2 regions of the Pantoea sp. SM3640 genome follow, and region 2 is predicted to be linked to the other one. Evidence: predicted binding sites of a transcription regulator. Region 2 holds the regulator's gene; the other holds the start of a gene.

Region 1 (8,882 bases), 660 kb from region 2:
AGGCGCTGGCTGCCGGGATCACCCTGATTTATCAGGAGATCAACCTGGCACCCAACCTGACGGTGGCGGAGAACATTTTTCTGGGTAGTGAAATCGCGCCCGGCGGGCTGGTGAAGCGGCGGCAGATGGCCGAAGAGGCGCAGCGGGTGATTGACCGGCTCGGCGCGCAGTTCAGCGCCTGGGATCTTGTCAGTCGTCTGAGCATCGCCGAGCAACAGCAGGTCGAGATCGCCCGCGCACTGCAGCGCAACAGCCGCATCCTGGTGATGGATGAGCCGACCGCCGCGCTCTCAAACCGTGAAACTGAACAGCTCTTCGCGCTGATTAAACGGCTGCGCAGCGAAGGCATGGCGATCATCTACATCAGTCACCGTATGGCGGAGGTCTATGAGCTGTCCGACCGCGTCAGCGTGCTGCGTGACGGGGTGTATGTCGGCAGCCTGACGCGTGACCAGCTCAACGCCAGCGAACTGGTGCGGATGATGGTCGGGCGGCCGCTCAGCGACCTGTTTAACAAAGACCGCGCTATCCCGCTGGGCGACATCCGGCTGGCGGTGAATCATCTGACCGACGGCGGCAAAGTGCATCCCAGCAGTCTGGCTGTGCGGGCAGGGGAAATTGTCGGGCTGGCCGGGCTGGTGGGTGCGGGGCGCAGCGAACTGGCGCAGCTGATCTTCGGCGTGCATAAGCCGAAAGAGGGCGAGATCTGGATCGACGGCGAGAAGGTCACCATTCATTCGCCGCGCGATGCGATTGCGCGCGGCATCGGTTTCCTCACCGAGAACCGCAAAGAGCAGGGGCTGTTTCTGGAGATGGCGGCGCAGGAGAACATCGTGATGGCGACGCTGGAGCGCGACGCCAGTTACGGGATGCTCAACCGCCGCAAAGGGCAGACCATCGCTACGGAGGCGATCGCCTCCCTCAATATTCGTGTACCGCACGCTCAGGTCCGGGCGGGCGGCCTGTCAGGTGGCAACCAGCAGAAGCTGCTGATCTCGCGCTGGGTGGCGATTGGTCCGCGCATTCTGATCCTTGATGAGCCGACGCGCGGTGTTGATGTCGGCGCGAAAAGCGAGATTTACCGCATGATGCAGGAGATGGCGCGGCAGGGCGTGGCGATTTTAATGATCTCCAGCGAACTGCCGGAAGTGGTCGGCATGAGCGACCGCGTTTACGTGATGCACGAAGGCACCATCGTCGGTGAACTGGAGGGCAGCCACATCAGTCAGGAAAATATTATGACGCTGGCAACCGGTGCGCACAGCACGTCAGCAGGCTAAATCTGAGGAGACCACCATGTCACAACTGGCCCGCACTAACGCGCCGACGCTGAAACGCGCCCTGATGGGTGATCTGCTGCAAACGGTAGGTATCCTGCCGATTCTGATCCTGATCGTGGCGGTGTTTGGTTTCGTTACGCCGAACTTCTTTACCGAAGCGAACCTGCTGAATATCACCCGCCAGGCGTCGATCAATATCGTGCTGGCGGCGGGCATGACCTTTGTCATTCTGACCGGCGGTATCGACCTGTCGGTAGGGTCAATGCTGGGCACCACGGCAGTGGTCGCGCTGGTGGCGTCGCTGGATCCGATGCTTGCCTCGCTGACCATTCCGATGGCGCTGGGCGCGGGTCTGGTGATGGGGCTGTTCAACGGTATCCTGGTCGCCTGGGCCGGATTGCCTCCCTTTATCGTCACGCTCGGCACCTACACCGCGCTGCGCGGGGCGGCTTATCTGCTGGCGAACGGCACCACGGTGATTAACTCCGATATTAACTTTGAGTGGATTGGTAACGGCTATCTCGGGCCGGTGCCGTGGCTGATTGTGATTGCCTTTGCGGTGATCGCCATCTGCTGGTTCATCCTGCGCCGCACCACGCTGGGCGTTCATATCTACGCGGTCGGCGGCAACATCCAGGCGGCACGTCTTACCGGCATCAAGGTTGGCGTGGTGCTGCTGTTTGTCTACGGCATGAGCGGCCTGCTGTCGGGGCTGGGCGGCTTAATGAGCGCCTCGCGGCTCTACAGCGCCAACGGCAACCTCGGCGTCGGCTACGAGCTGGATGCGATTGCGGCGGTGATCCTCGGCGGCACCAGCTTTGTCGGCGGCATCGGCACCATCACCGGCACCCTGATTGGCGCACTGATTATCGCCACGCTGAATAACGGCATGACGCTGATGGGCGTCTCCTATTTCTGGCAGCTGGTGATCAAGGGCGCGGTAATCATCATCGCGGTCCTGATCGACAAATACCGCACCCGTCATCATGTGAGCTGAGGCTTAAAAGGGCGGAGGCGCCGTGTCGCCGCCGCCACCCAAAAACGCCATTAAGCGGTTGGCACCTTGAAAACAGCAGGAGAAGGTCTATGCGTTTTAATCCGATTGTAACCGGGCTGCTGGCGGCAACGCTGTTCAGCACCGGCCTGGCTCAGGCAAAAGAACTCAAATCTATCGGCGTCACGGTCGGCGACCTGGCTAACCCCTTCTTCGTGCAGATCACTAAAGGCGCAGAGATGAAGGCGCGTCAGCTGGCGGGCGATAAGGTCAATGTCACGCTGGTCTCCAGCGGTTACGACCTTGGTCAGCAGGTGGGCCAGATTGATAACTTTATTGCGGCCAAAGTCGACATGATTATCCTCAACGCCGCGGACTCCAAAGGGATCGCCCCGGCGGTGAAGCGGGCGCGTGACGCCGGTATCGTGGTGGTGGCGGTCGACGTGGCCGCCGATGGTGCCAATGCGACCATCACCTCCGATAACACCGAGGCGGGCGCAATGGCCTGTAAATATATTTCTGACCGCCTGAAGAACAAAGGCAACGTGGTTATCATCAACGGACCGCCGGTTTCAGCCGTACAGAACCGTGTTGAAGGCTGCATGAACGAGCTGAAAACCCATCCGGACATCAAGCTGCTCTCGTACAACCAGAACGCCAAAGGCAGTCGTGAAGGCGGACTGGAAGTGATGACCGGTCTGCTCTCGGCTAACCCGAAAATTGACGCCGTGTTTGCCATCAACGACCCGACTGCGATTGGCGCGGACTTAGCCGCGAAACAGGCGCAGCGCAGCGAATTCTTTATCGTGGGCGTCGATGGATCGCCGGACGGGGAAGAGGCGCTGAAGCGCAAAAACTCACTTTTCGTCGCCACGCCAGCCCAGGATCCGCAGGTCATGGCAGCCAAAGCGGTCGAGATTGGTTATGACATTCTGCAGGGCAAACCCGCGCCGGATAAACCGGTGCTGATCCCGGTGAAACTGATCGATCGTAATAATATCGGCAGCTATCAGGGCTGGACGGTGAAATAAGCGTCAGGGCGGCACCTTCGGGTGCCGCTCTCAGGAGACCACCATGCAACGTTCAGAGGTTAATGACTACCTGCAGCATACCCGCGAGTTCTTCCGCCAGCAGGATGTGCATCTGCCGCCGTGGGCCGATTACAGCGTCAGCCAGTGGCGTGCGCAGGATCGCGACGTGATACAGGAGATTCTGGCGCTACGGCTGGGCTGGGATCTCACCAGCTTTGACGCGGCAGATTTTATGCAGACTGGCCTGACGCTGTTTACGCTGCGTAACGGCTCGCCAGGTGGACAGCCGTGGCATAAACCCTACGCCGAGAAGATCATGCACGTGCGCGAAGGGCAACTGACGCCGATGCACTATCATCCGCGCAAGATGGAAGACATCATCAATCGGGGCGGCGGCAACCTGATTGTCGAACTGCATAACCACGACAGTGACGGGCTGGCTGACACGCCGGTGGTGGTGTCGCTGGATGGCCTGCGCCAGATCCATGCTGCCGGAACACAGCTGCGACTCTCTCCGGGTGAAAGCGTGACGCTGGAGGCGGGCGTCTGGCACAGTTTCTGGGGCGAAAACGGCTTCGGCGACGTGCTGGTGGGTGAGGTATCGATGCCCAACGATGATGAAAATGACAACGTGTTTCTGACGCCGCTGGCCCGTTTCAACCCGCTGAATGAAGATGAAGCGCCGCGCTGGCTGCTGTGTAATGACTATGCGAACGGCTTTCTGTGAGTTGCCCTCCACTGAGCGCAGAATGGCAGGGCGCATCAAGTTCGCTTACCTGTCATGTTTCAGTGCCGGTCAGCCTGAGTTTTCTGATGCTGCGTGCGGGCGGTTCACCGAACAGGCGCGCATATTCCCGGGTAAACTGCGTCAGACTCTCGTAGCCCACATCTGCCGCGACGGCGGCGACATTGCCGGGCCGCAGCACCAGCGCTTTGCGCGCCTCATAGAGCCGGAGATGTTTTTGATACTGCAGCGGCGAAAGCCCGGTGCTGGCCCGAAAGCCACGATGGAAGGCCGACAGACTCATGCCCGCCATCGCTGCCAGCGTCTCAATGCGAAACGCGGTAGCATAGTGCGCGCGCAGCCAGACCAGCGCCTTTCTGATCTTCGCAAAATGCCCGTTTAACTCTGCTGCCTGACGCAGCACGCCGCCCTGCGTACCCTGCAACAGCCGGTAAAGCATCTCGCGCTCCACCAGCGGCGCCATCACCGCGATCTCCTCCGGTTTTGTCAGCAGGCGCATCATCCGCAGCCAGACATCCGCCAGCGCATCATCCACCCTGTTAACCGAAATGCCTTTGTTCGTAGCGGGAAGAGCGGTCACAGGCATCTGATGCAGCAGATCGCTGATGGCGGCGAAATCGAGCGTCAGACGTACGGCGAGATAGGGCGAGGCTTCGCTGGCTTCAGTGATGTCGCCAGTGGCGGGCAGATCGAACGACGCGGTAAACATTTCACCTGCGGAATAGCGGATGGATTGTGCGCCCACCTGCAGCCTTTTTTCTCCCTGCAGAATCAGGCTGACGAACGGCGGATAGATTTCTGGCGGCAGAGCCATCGGCTGGCTGACGCGATAGAGATCCACGCGCGGAATCGTCGTCGCAGTGAGGTCGTCTGCCGCGCACGCCAGCACTTCATCTCTTAACGCTTCAAGGCCTTTCATATTGCGTGACTCCGGCGGATTCAGCGCCTGACAGGAGAAAGCAGGAATGGGCAAATTTTAGGCAGGATTGCAGCCGCCGCGCAACCGGCTGAGGATTATTCTCGCTCTCTGGTCTTTGAGCAGGATGGTATGGAATGAAAATTGAAGAAGCAGTAATCATGATTACCGGCGCATCGTCGGGGATCGGTCAAGCCACGGCGCGTGCGGCGCAGCAGGCGGGTGCGCGGGTTATCTTACTGGCACGACGCAAAGACCGACTGGATGCTCTCGCGGATGGATCAGGCAAAGCGCTGGCAGTAGCCTGCGATGTGACTCAGCCTGGCCAGATTGCAAACGCCGTCAGACAGGGGCTGGCACGCTTTGGCCGGATTGATGTGCTCATCAATAATGCTGGTCAGGGGCTGTACGCGGCGGTTGAGGAAATAGAGGCGGCGGATTTCAGGGCGCTGCTTGAGCTGAACCTGATTGCCCCGCTGATGATGATGCAGGCGGTGATCCCACCAATGCGGCGGCAGGGCGCAGGGCGCATTATCAACGTCAGCTCCGGGGCGACGCTGGCAACGTATCCAGGGTCGGCGGCCTATACCAGCTCCAAAGCGGGGCTGAATATGCTCTCCGGCGTGGCGCGGCTGGAACTGGCTGAGGCCGGGATTACGGTTTCCACGGTGTATCCGTTTATGACCCGCTCAGAATTTTATCAGTCGGTGAAGTTGGGACAGGAAGCCGCGATTGCGCAGGCTGAGCAGAGCGCCGCATTCGCGCACGCGCCTGAGCGCGTGGCGGAAAAAATTCTGGCAATGGTTGAAAGCGGAGAGGCACAGGGGGATCTGGTGCCGCGTGCCTGGGGCGGAACGTATGACGACTGAGGTGAGCACGCCTGTCACTGGCAGGTCGCTCAGAATGACTCAGGCGATCTGGCTGGCGCGCGGCGCGATTTCCGGTTTCATCACGTCAGCGGAAAAGACGTAACCCAGCCCGCGAATGGTGCGAATCAGATCAGGCTGATGCGGGTTGGTTTCAATTTTGCGGCGCAGTCGCATAATCAGCACGTCGATGGTGCGGTCAAACACATCGAGACTTTCACTGTGGGTCAGCTCCAGCAGCTGATCGCGGGTCAGCACCTTACGGGCGTGACGCACCAGCGCGCGCAGCAGGCTGTATTCTCCCTGGGTCAGCGGCACCAGTTCGCGCTGCGGATTAAACAGCTGGCAGCGGCCATCGTCCAGTTGCCAGCCGCTAAACCGCCAGCCCGCCTGTTCAGGATCGGCCTGTGCAATACGCCCGCTGCGACGCAAAGCGGCACGGGCGCGGGCCACCACCACGCGGGGATTAAAAGGCTTGGCGATGTAGTCGTCTGCGCCCATCTCCAGACCCACCACCATCTCCGCTTCTGACCCCATACCGGTCAGCATAATCACCAGTACCTCGGGTCGCTGACGCTGGAGCTGCTGCAACACCAGCAGCCCGTTGGTATCGGGCAGCATCATATCCAGCATCACCAGCGAAATCTCCGGGTGCTCGCTGAGCATCGATAGCGCCTCGCGTCCCTGATGACAGCGGTAGACCGTTAACAGATGTTCACTTAACGCATCCTGCAGGACGTCACAGACAGCAGGATCATCATCCACCACCAAAATCGCTGGCTTCATGGCGCGGCCTCAATGTTACGAAAGAGTTAATTCTGGAGTCTACACAGGCCAGAGAAGGTTGCTGAGGCAGCGTACTGAAACGTGACCCGCTTCGCCTGTGAGAGTATGGAAGCGTGCGCTGGCGCAGAGTTTTTGGGGGTTACTGATTTGCCGCAGGAAAACGATTGCGCGGGATCGGTGCATTGCACCATAATCGCGCCTCGTTTTGGTTCGGAATCTTCTTAGGCGCGTCCGGCTCTGCCAGGTAATCGATTGCGTCGGCAGATGGCATGGCAATTGCTTTGGGCAGTGGGTAACGCAGGGATTTCAGGCGGTTCTGGCACGCAAGTATGCAGCGGCCGGTAACCCTGTCCCGGAAACAGAATAATCAGCATACAAACCCCTTTAGCAAGAGAGACGGCTGTCTCCTGTATCGAGAGATGATGATGTTAGAAAAACTATTCAAACTCAAAGCGCATAACACCACGGTTCGTACCGAGATTATCGCCGGGATCACTACCTTCCTGGCGATGGCCTATATTCTGTTTGTGAACCCGAGCATTCTGGGCGCAACCGGCATGGATAAGGGCGCGGTGTTTGTCGCGACCTGTCTGGCGGCGGCGATTGGCTGCGTGCTGATGGGTCTGATCGCCAACTACCCGATTGCGCTGGCACCCGGCATGGGACTGAACGCCTTCTTCACCTATACCGTGGTGCTGCACATGGGCTACACGTGGCAGGTTGCGCTGGGCGCGGTGTTTCTCTCGGCGGTAATTTTCTTCGCGATGTCGCTGTTTAAAATCCGCGAGTGGATTATTGCCAGTATCCCGCTGCCGCTGCGCGCCGGGATTGGTGCAGGTATCGGGCTGTTCCTGGCGATTATTGCCCTGGAAGGGGCGGGCATCGTGGTCGATAACCCGGCGACGCTGGTGGGCATTGGCGATCTGACCAAACCGGGTCCGCTGCTGGCGATGCTTGGCTTTGTGGTGATCGTGGTACTGGAAGCGCGTCGCGTGACCGGTGCGGTGCTGATCGGCATCCTGCTGGTGACCTTTATCTCGATGGGCATCGGTCTGTCGCCGTTCGCGGGCGTCTTCTCTGCGCCGCCGTCGATTGCACCGACCTTCCTGCAGCTGGATATCGCCGGGGCATTTAACGTCGGCCTGATCAGCGTGATCTTTGCCTTCCTGTTTGTCGATGTGTTTGATAACACCGGCACGCTGCTGGGCGTGACTAAACGTGCCGGTCTGGCGGATGAGCAGGGCAATGTGCCCAAGATGGGGCGTGCGCTGATTGCCGACAGTGCGGCTGCACTGTTTGGTTCACTGCTCGGCACCTCGACCACCACCAGTTATGTGGAATCGGCGGCGGGCGTGAGTGCCGGTGGCCGTACCGGACTGACCGCGATCGTGGTGGGTGTGCTGTTCCTGCTGGCACTGTTCTTCTCGCCGCTGGCCTCCAGCGTGCCGGTTTACGCCACTGCGCCTGCGCTGCTGTTTGTGGCGGTACTGATGGCATCGGGACTGGCAGATATCGACTGGAAAGATATCACCACGGCCGCGCCGGTTACCGTGACTGCGCTGACCATGCCGCTGACCTATTCTATTGCTAACGGCATCGCGTTTGGTTTTATTACCTGGACGCTGGTGAAGCTGCTGAGCGGTCGTGCGAAAGAGGTGAATGCGGCGCTGGTGATCCTGTCGATTCTGTTTGTGATTAAGCTTGGGTGGTTAAGTGCCTGATGGGTGCCTGGCGGCGGGGTGAGTTTCGCCTCGCGGCGGGCAGGTATGAGCGGGGTACGCGTTGCAGCGGGCTGGCTTTGAGCAGGTTTCGCCCGCCAGGCGATGGGGAGTTTCAGGTTGCCCATGCAGGCGGACGCGTCAAGGGGCGGACGCCCGCCCCTTAACAATCCCGGCGTCCGGCAGCCTGCGCGCCCCGCTGTGCGGGGTGCCTTCGTCACGCCCTGCGGCCGACGGACCGTCCGGACGCGCCATCCCTGGCGCGAACCGTCCTTTCGCCGACGTCCTGTCGGCTCATCCTCGCCTCCGGTTGTTCCTCAGCGCTTCGGATGCCTCTGAGAAACCCCCGCCTGTGATTTCTTTTTGTTTTCTCTGGTGCTGTATTGTCTGCTGAACTGTAAAGCCAAAGCCAAAGCCAAAGCCAAAGCCAAAGCCAAAGCCAAAGCCAAAGCCAAAGCCAAAGCCAAAGCCAAAGCCACAGCCAAAGCCAAAGCCAAAGCCAAAGCCACAGCCAAAGCCAAAGCCAAAGCCAAAGCCACAGCCACA
Region 2 (8,882 bases):
GCCGCCCAGCGGTGCAGGATGATCGGCATGATTATCTCCGCCAGCATGCACCATCAGCGCTTTGCCTTTGATCTCTTTTAACGACTTCAGCCGTGGCGCCAGCACCGGATAGGTGGCACTACCTTTCTCATCAACATAGATCGCGGGCAGGTCGCCCAGGTGACCTTCAGCATACGGCCCCAGATGTTTGCCGCTGTTAGCCGGATCCAGGTGACCGCCAGCCGCACCGGCGGCGACCACTTTCCCCTCAGATTCACCCGGTTCACAGCTGCCTTTAGCATGGACATGAAAACCGTGAATGCCCGGCTTCAGTCCCTGCAGGTCCGGCGTAAACTGCAGACCATACTGGGTCTCGTCAATCTTAACGGTGCCCAGCGATTTGCCAATCCCTTCAGCGGTAACCTGATGGATCGTAACCTGCTCGCTGGCAGCCTGTGCTGAGCCGCAGGCGATCAGCGCAAAAAGCGCAACTGCTTTCATTTTCATGTTGACTCCATTTGTATCCCAGGGTTTGAGATAAGTCTGGTCGCTGTTGCACTATTTTGCCGAAGATTGACGCAGTTTTACGCTTCAGGGCACATCAAATCCCAGCGCCGCTTTGCGAATACGGAACCACTGCTGCCGCGACAGGGATAAATCCAGTGCCCCGGCGGCTTCGCTGACGCGCGCCGTTTTGCCTGAGCCGATGATCGGCAGAGGCCGCGACGGCAGCATCAGTATCCAGGCATAGACCACCTGCTCCAGACTGGTGGCACCGGTTTCCTGCCGCACCACCTCCAGTTCATTACGCAGGGGCTGGAAGTGAGGATCGTTGAACAGACGTCCGCCGCCGAGACAGGACCAGGCCATCGGACGAATGCGCAGTTGCTGGCACTGATCCAGCGATCCATCCAGTAATACGCTTTGCTGCACGGGTGAAATCTCCAGCTGATTTGTGACCAGCGAGAACGGCAGACGGGATTGCAGCAGTGAAAACTGGGATGGTGTGAAATTCGAGACGCCAAAATTCAGCACCTTGCCGCTTTGATGAAGTGCCATAAAGGCTTCAGCCACTTCGTCAGCCGCCATCAGCGGATCGGGACGATGGATCAGCAGCAGGTCGAGACGATCGGTGTGGAAATGGCGCAGCGAGTTTTCAGCACTCTGCAGGATATGATTTTTGTCGGTAATGTAGTGGCCAATCTGATGTTCAGGTCGGGCGCGGGTGGCAATGCCGCACTTGGTCACAATCTGAAGCTGATCGCGCAGTCCGGGAGCCAGCTTCAGCGCCTCGCCAAAGGCCGCCTCACACTGGTAGTCGCCGTAAATGTCCGCATGATCAACGGTGGTAATGCCGAGCCTCAGATGGTGCTCAATAAACGCAACCCGCTCCTGCGGCGACATGCCCCACTCCATCAGACGCCAGTACCCCATAACCAGCGGTGAAAAATCGGGGCCCTGTAAAGCGATGGCCTGCGGTTCTAACATGACGTTCTCCCTGTTGCGCGTTGGCTGTAATTAGTGTGTCAGAGAGTATAACGGAAAGCGGAAAGTCGTCAGAATAACTCCGGCTGTTGTGGCTCGGGTGGCTCTTCGCCTTTCTGATGCCGCTGCAGGCGCAGACGACGCTGCTGACAGAGACGAATGACTTCCCGCTTTTGCGCATCGCTGAAGCGCAGCCAGTTGAACCGCTCATCGCGGCTGCGTAAACATCCCAGGCAGTAGCCACGTGCATCGGTCTGGCAGATGCCGCGACAGGGGCTGGGAACCGGGAAAAACTCAAGCTGCTCGGCCACCATGACTCCGGATTAACAGAATAAACAGTCCAGTAAAAAGCGTAGCCTGGATGCACAGGAATTAAGCTTTGCCCCGTCAGAATTATCCTTTTCTCTCACGGGTGAGTTAACACTCTGTGCCAAATGCACGGTGCAGCGTTGCATTAGACCAACCGGTCTACTACTCTCTCTGCCATGAATAAGACGCTACAACGCAATGAAACCCGCGAACACCTGCTCCAGACAGGTGAACAGCTCTGTCTGCAACGCGGCTTTACCGGAATGGGCCTCAGCGAACTGCTGACGCAGGCGGCGGTGCCGAAAGGCTCCTTCTACTACTATTTCCGCTCTAAAGAGGTGTTTGGCGTGGCGTTACTGGAACGCTACTTTGCGCGTTATCTGCAGGATGTTGAGTTACAGCTCAACCAGACAGACGGCACACCGCGTGAACGTCTGCTAAATCATTTTCGTGCTGCGGTTGAGCTGTTTGTGCAGCAGGGACACATTGTCGGTTGTCTGGGCGTGAAAGTTTCTGCTGAGGTCTGCGATCTTTCAGAGCCGATGCGAGACGCACTGCAGCAGGGTGCAGGAAAGATCACCGCGCTCTATGCCCGGACGCTGATTGCCGCAGAGCAGCAGGAGTCGCTGAGCCTGCCGCAGCCCCCGGCGCAGATGGCAGAGTTGCTGTCGCTGTTATGGCTGGGCGCCAGTCTGCAGAGCAAAATTTCCCGCGAGGCGCAGCCACTGCGTCTGGCACTGAGTACCATCGAACAGTGGCTTAAAAGCCGCTGATTTTTAAAAAACGTGTTTGTAGACGACTGGTCTACTAATCAGGAGCTATTATGGCGAGTACCCAGCTGTTTCGTCCGCTGAAAGTCGGCGCAATTACCGTCCCAAACCGCGTATTTATGGCACCGCTGACCCGTCTGCGCAGCATTGAGCCAGGCGACATCCCTACCCCAATGATGGCGGAGTATTACCGTCAGCGCGCCAGCGCCGGTCTGATTATCACCGAAGCAACCCAGATCTCTTTCCAGGCAAAAGGCTATGCCGGTGCGCCAGGCTTACATACGCAGCCACAGATTGCCGCGTGGAAAGTGATTAACGAAGGTGTCCATCAGGCAGGCGGTCATACCGCCATACAGTTATGGCACACCGGTCGTATCTCGCATAACAGCGTACAGCCGGAAGGCAAAGCACCGGTAGCGCCATCCGCCATTGCAGCGGGTACGCGTACGTCACTGCGTGCTGAAGATGGCAGCGTCTATCGCGAAGACACCTCTGTACCGCGCGAACTGACGGTGCCAGAGATCCAGCAGATCGTGGCCGATTTTGGTCAGGCTGCGGCGAACGCACGTGAAGCAGACTTCGACCTGCTTGAGCTGCATTCCGCGCACGGCTACCTGATTCACCAGTTCCTGGCACCGGGTTCAAACCAGCGTACCGACGAATATGGTGGCAGCATCGAAAAACGCGGTCGCTTTGCGCTGGAAGTGGTCGATGCGGTGATCGCCAACTGGTCAGCCGATCGCATTGGTATCCGCGTCTCGCCTATCGGCAGCTTCCAGAATCTGGACAACGGTCCGGATGAAGAAGAAGCGGCGCTGTGGTACATCGGTGAGCTGGCAAAACGCAACATCGCCTATCTGCACCTCTCTGAACCAGACTGGGCCGGCGGCAAGCCTTACACCGACGCCTTCCGTCAGAAAGTGCGCGATCTCTTCCCGGGCGCCATCATTGGTGCCGGTGCTTACACCGTTGAGAAAGCGGATGATCTGATTGGTCGCGGTCTGATCGATGCGGTTGCATTTGGTCGTGATTACATTGCTAACCCGGATCTGGTTGAGCGTCTGCAGCAGGATGCCCCACTCAACCCACAGCGCCCGGAAAGCTTCTACGGCGGCGGCGCGGAAGGTTATATCGACTACCCGACACTGTAATCTGTTTGGGCTGCCGTCCGGGACGATGACGGCAGCCATTATTCAATGGCGATTTTCATCGCTATACTTAGCGCCTGGGTCATCCGGCGATGGCGTTTTATTTAAAAGAGGATGTTATGCGTTTACTTCATACCATGCTGCGCGTTGGCGATCTGCAACGTTCAATCGATTTCTACACCCGTGTGCTGGGCATGCGCGTGCTACGTCAGAGCGAAAACACCGAATATAAATATACCCTGGCGTTCGTAGGCTACACCGACGAAAGCGAAGGTGCGGTGATCGAGCTGACCTACAACTGGGGCGTTGATAAATATGACCTCGGCGATGCTTATGGTCACATCGCGCTGGGCGTCGATGACGCAGCAGCAGCCTGTGAACGTATCCGCAAAGATGGCGGCAATGTGACCCGTGAAGCGGGCCCGGTTAAAGGCGGCTCCACCATTATTGCCTTTGTTGAAGATCCCGATGGCTACAAAATCGAGCTGATCGAGAACAAAGATGCCGGTAACGGCCTGGGCAACTAAACCTGCCCCTCAGCCCGCCTGACCCGGTGGGCTGAATCCCTTTCTCTGCGCTTCATCTGCTGCACCCGTCCCCGTTTTTTGCCATAATACGCGCTGCCCTTTTTCTGCAACGAGATCCTGATGTCTGAATCGAATTCCCCTAATGCACTCAATCAACGTTTCCGTGGCTTCTATCCGGTGGTGATCGACGTTGAAACCGCTGGTTTCAACGCGCAAACCGATGCGTTACTGGAGATTGCCGCTATCACGCTGAAAATGGATGAAGAGGGATGGATTCAGATTGACCAGACGCTGCATTTCAACGTCGAACCCTTTGTCGGCTCGCTGCTGCATCCGGAAGCGCTGGCCTTTACCGGTATCGATCCGAGTAATCCGCTGCGCGGCGCGGTGAGTGAATATGAGGCGCTGCACGCCATTTTCAAAATGGTGCGCAAGGGTATTAAAGATAGCGGCTGCAATCGCGCCATTATGGTGGCGCACAATGCCACGTTTGATCTGAACTTTATGTCAGCGGCAGCAGAACGTGCCAGCCTGAAGCGCAATCCGTTTCACCCGTTTGCCACCTTTGATACCGCAGCGCTGAGCGGACTGGTGCTGGGTCAGACGGTGCTGGCGAAAGCCTGTATTGCGGCGGGAATGGAGTTTGACAGTACGCAGGCGCATTCAGCGCTCTATGACACTCAGCAGACGGCGACACTGTTCTGCGAGCTGGTGAACCGCTGGAAACGGTTAGGTGGCTGGCCTCTGCCCTTCGCCGGGGGCGACGCAGACGCCACGACATCCGCATAAGGGATGCCACAATGAAAGAGGCCGACATAATGTCGGCCTTTTTTTATTCTGCTTCTTTAAATTTTTCTGCGGTCTCTTTGATCAGCGACTGCAGTTCACCACGCTGTAACATCTCGACGATGATGTCGCATCCACCAACCAGTTCACCATCCACCCATAGCTGCGGGAAGGTCGGCCAGTTAGCGTATTTCGGCATCTCGGCACGAATGTCCGGGTTCTGCAGAATATCCACGTAAGCAAAACGCTCACCGCAGGCTGACAGCGCCTGCACCGCCTGTGCAGAGAAACCGCAGCTTGGCAGTTTCGGGGAACCTTTCATGTACAGCAGGATCGGGTTTTCTGCGATCTGGCGCTGAATTTTTTCTACAGTACTCATAATTGCCTTCCTTAATTCGTTACTTCGTGTTTGTTTATTGTAGCGACTTCGCAGCGTGACTGAAAATGAGATTTTGCTCCCTGCCCGATTAAATGACCATCATTGTTAAGTCCCGTGCGCAGGACATTTAATTTCAGGTATTAACAGCTGGTAACAGTTTAATAATTCGTAATAATTCCGTTGGTATAACATGCTGAAAATGTTCATTTTCAGTGCAATCACGTGGGCTGCAAAGATTAACATTAAAAGGCATTACAGTTTTTAAGCGAACTGGACTAGAATGGCCTGGGCACTGATCCTGGATCAGATTAATCTCAACTTTGTCGCGGTGCGTAGTGGCCCTGACAACTTAACTAATTAATGGACTATGCGTTTAATCATTACGCTTTTTATGCTGGCCTTTGCGCAACTGTTTTTCAACATCGCCGCTGCGTCGCCTCACGCGCCGGTGAACGTCAATACGCATAAAGCAGAGAAAAAGAGTGCGCGCGACGATGAACGCCGCAAGCGTCGCCCGGTAAAAACGGTGACGAAAAAAACTCGTCTCAGCCCTGACCAAAAACTTAAAACGAAAAAACAAAAAAAAGTCGAACTCACTGCTAAACAGACGCCTGCTAAGAAGACCTCGCTCAAAACCGCCCGTATCAGCAAAAGCAAAGAAAAAAATAAAGAGAAGAAACGCTATGGGCATCAGCGCCAGCTGAAAACCGCTGAGGTCACCACCCGCGAGCCAGGCACGATTAAAATGAGCAAATCCCACCGCCAGCGCTATCAGAAGGCGCGTGAGACCGCAATGACCAAGCTGATGGGGCAGTTGGGTAAACCCTATCAGTGGGGCGGCACCTCTCCACATACCGGTTTCGATTGCAGCGGTCTGGTCTGGTATGCCTATAAAGACCTGGTGAAATTTAAGATCCCGCGTACCGCTAACGAGATGTATCACCTGCGTGACGCCGCGCCGATCAAGCGTGAGTCGCTGGAGAAAGGCGATCTGGTCTTCTTCCGTATTAATGGCCGCGGCACAGCGGACCACGTCGGCGTTTATTTGGGCGATGGCAAGTTTATTCAGTCGCCACGTACCGGCAAAGATATTCAGATCAGTGCATTAGGGGAAGATTACTGGCAGCGCCACTATATTGGTGCCCGTCGGGTGATGACGCCGAAAACGATACGCTGAGCAGCAGAACAGTCAGAAAAAAGCCGGGATAATCCCGGCTTTTTTTATTAGTGCAGAATGGCAGTAAAACTAAAGGCCACAATCATCAGCAGACAGCCGACAGTGGTCATCAAAGCCAGTTTCAAATCGGTACTCATTGCTTGCTCCTTAGTCACACACTTTGCAGGGATATGGCATTTTCCCACAGGGTCCGGTAAAAATCTCGTTTTATCCGTTCAGCCTTGTTAGAATCCCGCCTTTGTTGCGCAACGCGCGCAACCCTGATTCCGTTTGCGCATCTTTTCTGGCGTTTTTTCTCCGCCAGCGGCCTGTTTACCGGCCAGAAAAGCCGCATTTTTGCGGAAAAAACCCTGAGCAGACGCAAACGTTTAACATTACGCTTATCATAGAGTTAGGTAAGCACTGGAGTCCGATTTTCATGGCAACAATTAAAGATGTGGCGAAACGCGCTGGCGTCTCAACGACCACCGTTTCGCACGTCATCAATAAAACCCGCTTTGTCGCTGAAGAAACACGCGAGGCGGTCTGGCAGGCAATTAAGGAACTGCACTACTCGCCAAGTGCTGTGGCGCGCAGCCTGAAAGTAAACCACACCAAAACGCTGGGCCTGCTTGCCACCTCCAGCGAAGCGCCCTATTTCGCTGAAATTATTGAAGCGGTTGAAAACCACTGTTTTGACAAAGGCTATACGCTGATTCTGGGTAATGCGCATAACGATCTGCAAAAACAGCGCGCCTACCTCAGCATGATGGCGCAGAAGCGCGTCGATGGTCTGCTGGTGATGTGCTCTGAGTATCCGGACGATCTGCTGCAGATGCTGGAAGAGAACCGCAATATCCCGATGGTGGTGATGGACTGGGGCGAATCGCGCGCCGACTTTACTGACACGGTGCTGGATAATGCTTTCCAGGGCGGCTATCTGGCGGGACGCTATCTGATTGAACGCGGACACCGTGATATTGGTGCTATCCCCGGTCAGATGGAGCGTAACACCGGCGGTGGACGCCATGCCGGTTTCCTAAAGGCACTGGAAGAAGCGGGTATTCAGCCGCGTGCCGAGTGGATTGTACAGGGTGACTTTGAGCCGGAGTCGGGCTATCAGGCGATGCAGCAGATCCTGTCGCAGAAGCAGCGCCCGACGGCGGTGTTCTGCGGCGGTGATATCATGGCGATGGGGGCCATTTGCGCCGCCGACGAGATGGGTCTGCGCGTGCCGCAGGATATTTCGGTCATCGGCTATGACAATGTGCGCAACGCCCGCTATTTCGCCCCTGCCCTGACCACGGTGCATCAGCCAAAAGCCCAGCTGGGTGAGAAAGCGCTGGATATGCTGCTTGACCGCATCACCAGTAAGCGTGAAGTGTCTCAAACGATTGAAGTCCATCCGACGCTGATTGAGCGCCGTTCAGTGGCGGATGGTCCGTTCCGCGACTATCGCCGCTAATCCTCGCTTAACCACTCCTGATTAAGCGTTTGCGCATCACCCAGATAGCTGAGCAACCAGCCTGTCGCCGGTGATGCGCGATCCTCTGCCCAGCTGACGCAACAAGGGCTATCCGGAAATGCCACCGGCAGCGTCAGTTCGACCAGCTCGCCGCTGTCGAGCAGTGGTCTGGCCAGATGACCCGGCACCATCGCCACACACAAGCCTGCCTGCACGCACTCCAGTCCGGTTTGCCACTCCGGCACCACCAGCCTGCGCTGGTTATCCAGCGTCCATGTCATACGACGCGGCAGTGCGCGTGATGTATCTTCCAGCACCAGTGACGGCCAGCTACGCAGCGTGTCATCATCGATCTGGTTCGCCTGAGTCAGAGGATGATCGGGCGCGACCACGCAGCGCCAGTTGAGCGTACCCATATCTCGAAATGCAAACCGTCCGCCTACCGGAATCGCCTGGGTGGCCCCAATCGCAACTTCCACCCGGCCATCGGCCAGTGCATCCCAGACGCCGTTAAAAACTTCATAGCTGATGATCAGTTCCATATCGGGAAAGTGGCGATAAAAATCTTTAACAAGCTGCCGGGTGCGCTGAGGTTTGGCGATGCGGTCAACGGCAATGCTGAGCTGCCCGCGCCAGCCATTGGCCAGCTGCTGACACTGCCGCCGGGTGGCAAGCATTTTTTTGATGACGCTGCGCCCTTCCCGGACAAAATGTTCGCCTGCTGGCGTCAGCACCACTTCGCGATGCTGGCGTTCGAACAGTGGCACTGCCAGCCAGTTCTCCAGCTGACGCACCGTGTAGCTGATGGCAGAGGGCACCCGATGCAGCTCCTGAGCAGCGGCGCTGAAGCTGCCCCCGCGGGCGACCGCGTCAACGAC

What was found. The regulator PurR, encoded in region 2, represses purine synthesis genes. The targets are predictions, from matches to a motif close to CANGCAAACGTTTGCNTG.
Region 1: the regulator PurR is predicted to act here: its motif matches at 6,772-6,789, upstream of IV493_RS06335 (NCS2 family permease).

What each region holds. Positions count from the first base shown of each region.
Region 1 covers NZ_CP064872.1:1,390,825-1,399,706, forward strand. The annotation lists gene IV493_RS06300 (sugar ABC transporter ATP-binding protein) at 1-1,280, shown strand, start outside; gene IV493_RS06305 (ribose ABC transporter permease) at 1,297-2,277, shown strand; gene IV493_RS06310 (ABC transporter substrate-binding protein) at 2,367-3,305, shown strand; gene IV493_RS06315 (D-lyxose/D-mannose family sugar isomerase) at 3,349-4,032, shown strand; gene IV493_RS06320 (AraC family transcriptional regulator) at 4,085-4,969, opposite strand; gene IV493_RS06325 (SDR family oxidoreductase) at 5,104-5,835, shown strand; gene IV493_RS06330 (response regulator) at 5,875-6,618, opposite strand; gene IV493_RS06335 (NCS2 family permease) at 7,041-8,339, shown strand; gene IV493_RS06340 (hypothetical protein) at 8,631-8,882, opposite strand, start outside.
Region 2 covers NZ_CP064872.1:2,049,130-2,058,011, forward strand. The annotation lists gene sodC (superoxide dismutase family protein) at 1-486, opposite strand, end outside; gene IV493_RS09505 (aldo/keto reductase family oxidoreductase) at 571-1,467, opposite strand; gene IV493_RS09510 (DUF1289 domain-containing protein) at 1,536-1,775, opposite strand; gene IV493_RS09515 (TetR/AcrR family transcriptional regulator) at 1,950-2,546, shown strand; gene IV493_RS09520 (alkene reductase) at 2,597-3,694, shown strand; gene gloA (lactoylglutathione lyase) at 3,811-4,218, shown strand; gene rnt (ribonuclease T) at 4,339-5,007, shown strand; gene IV493_RS09535 (Grx4 family monothiol glutaredoxin) at 5,051-5,386, opposite strand; gene IV493_RS09540 (C40 family peptidase) at 5,751-6,560, shown strand; gene IV493_RS09545 (YnhF family membrane protein) at 6,608-6,697, opposite strand; gene purR (HTH-type transcriptional repressor PurR) at 6,979-8,004, shown strand; gene punR (DNA-binding transcriptional activator PunR) at 8,001-8,882, opposite strand, start outside.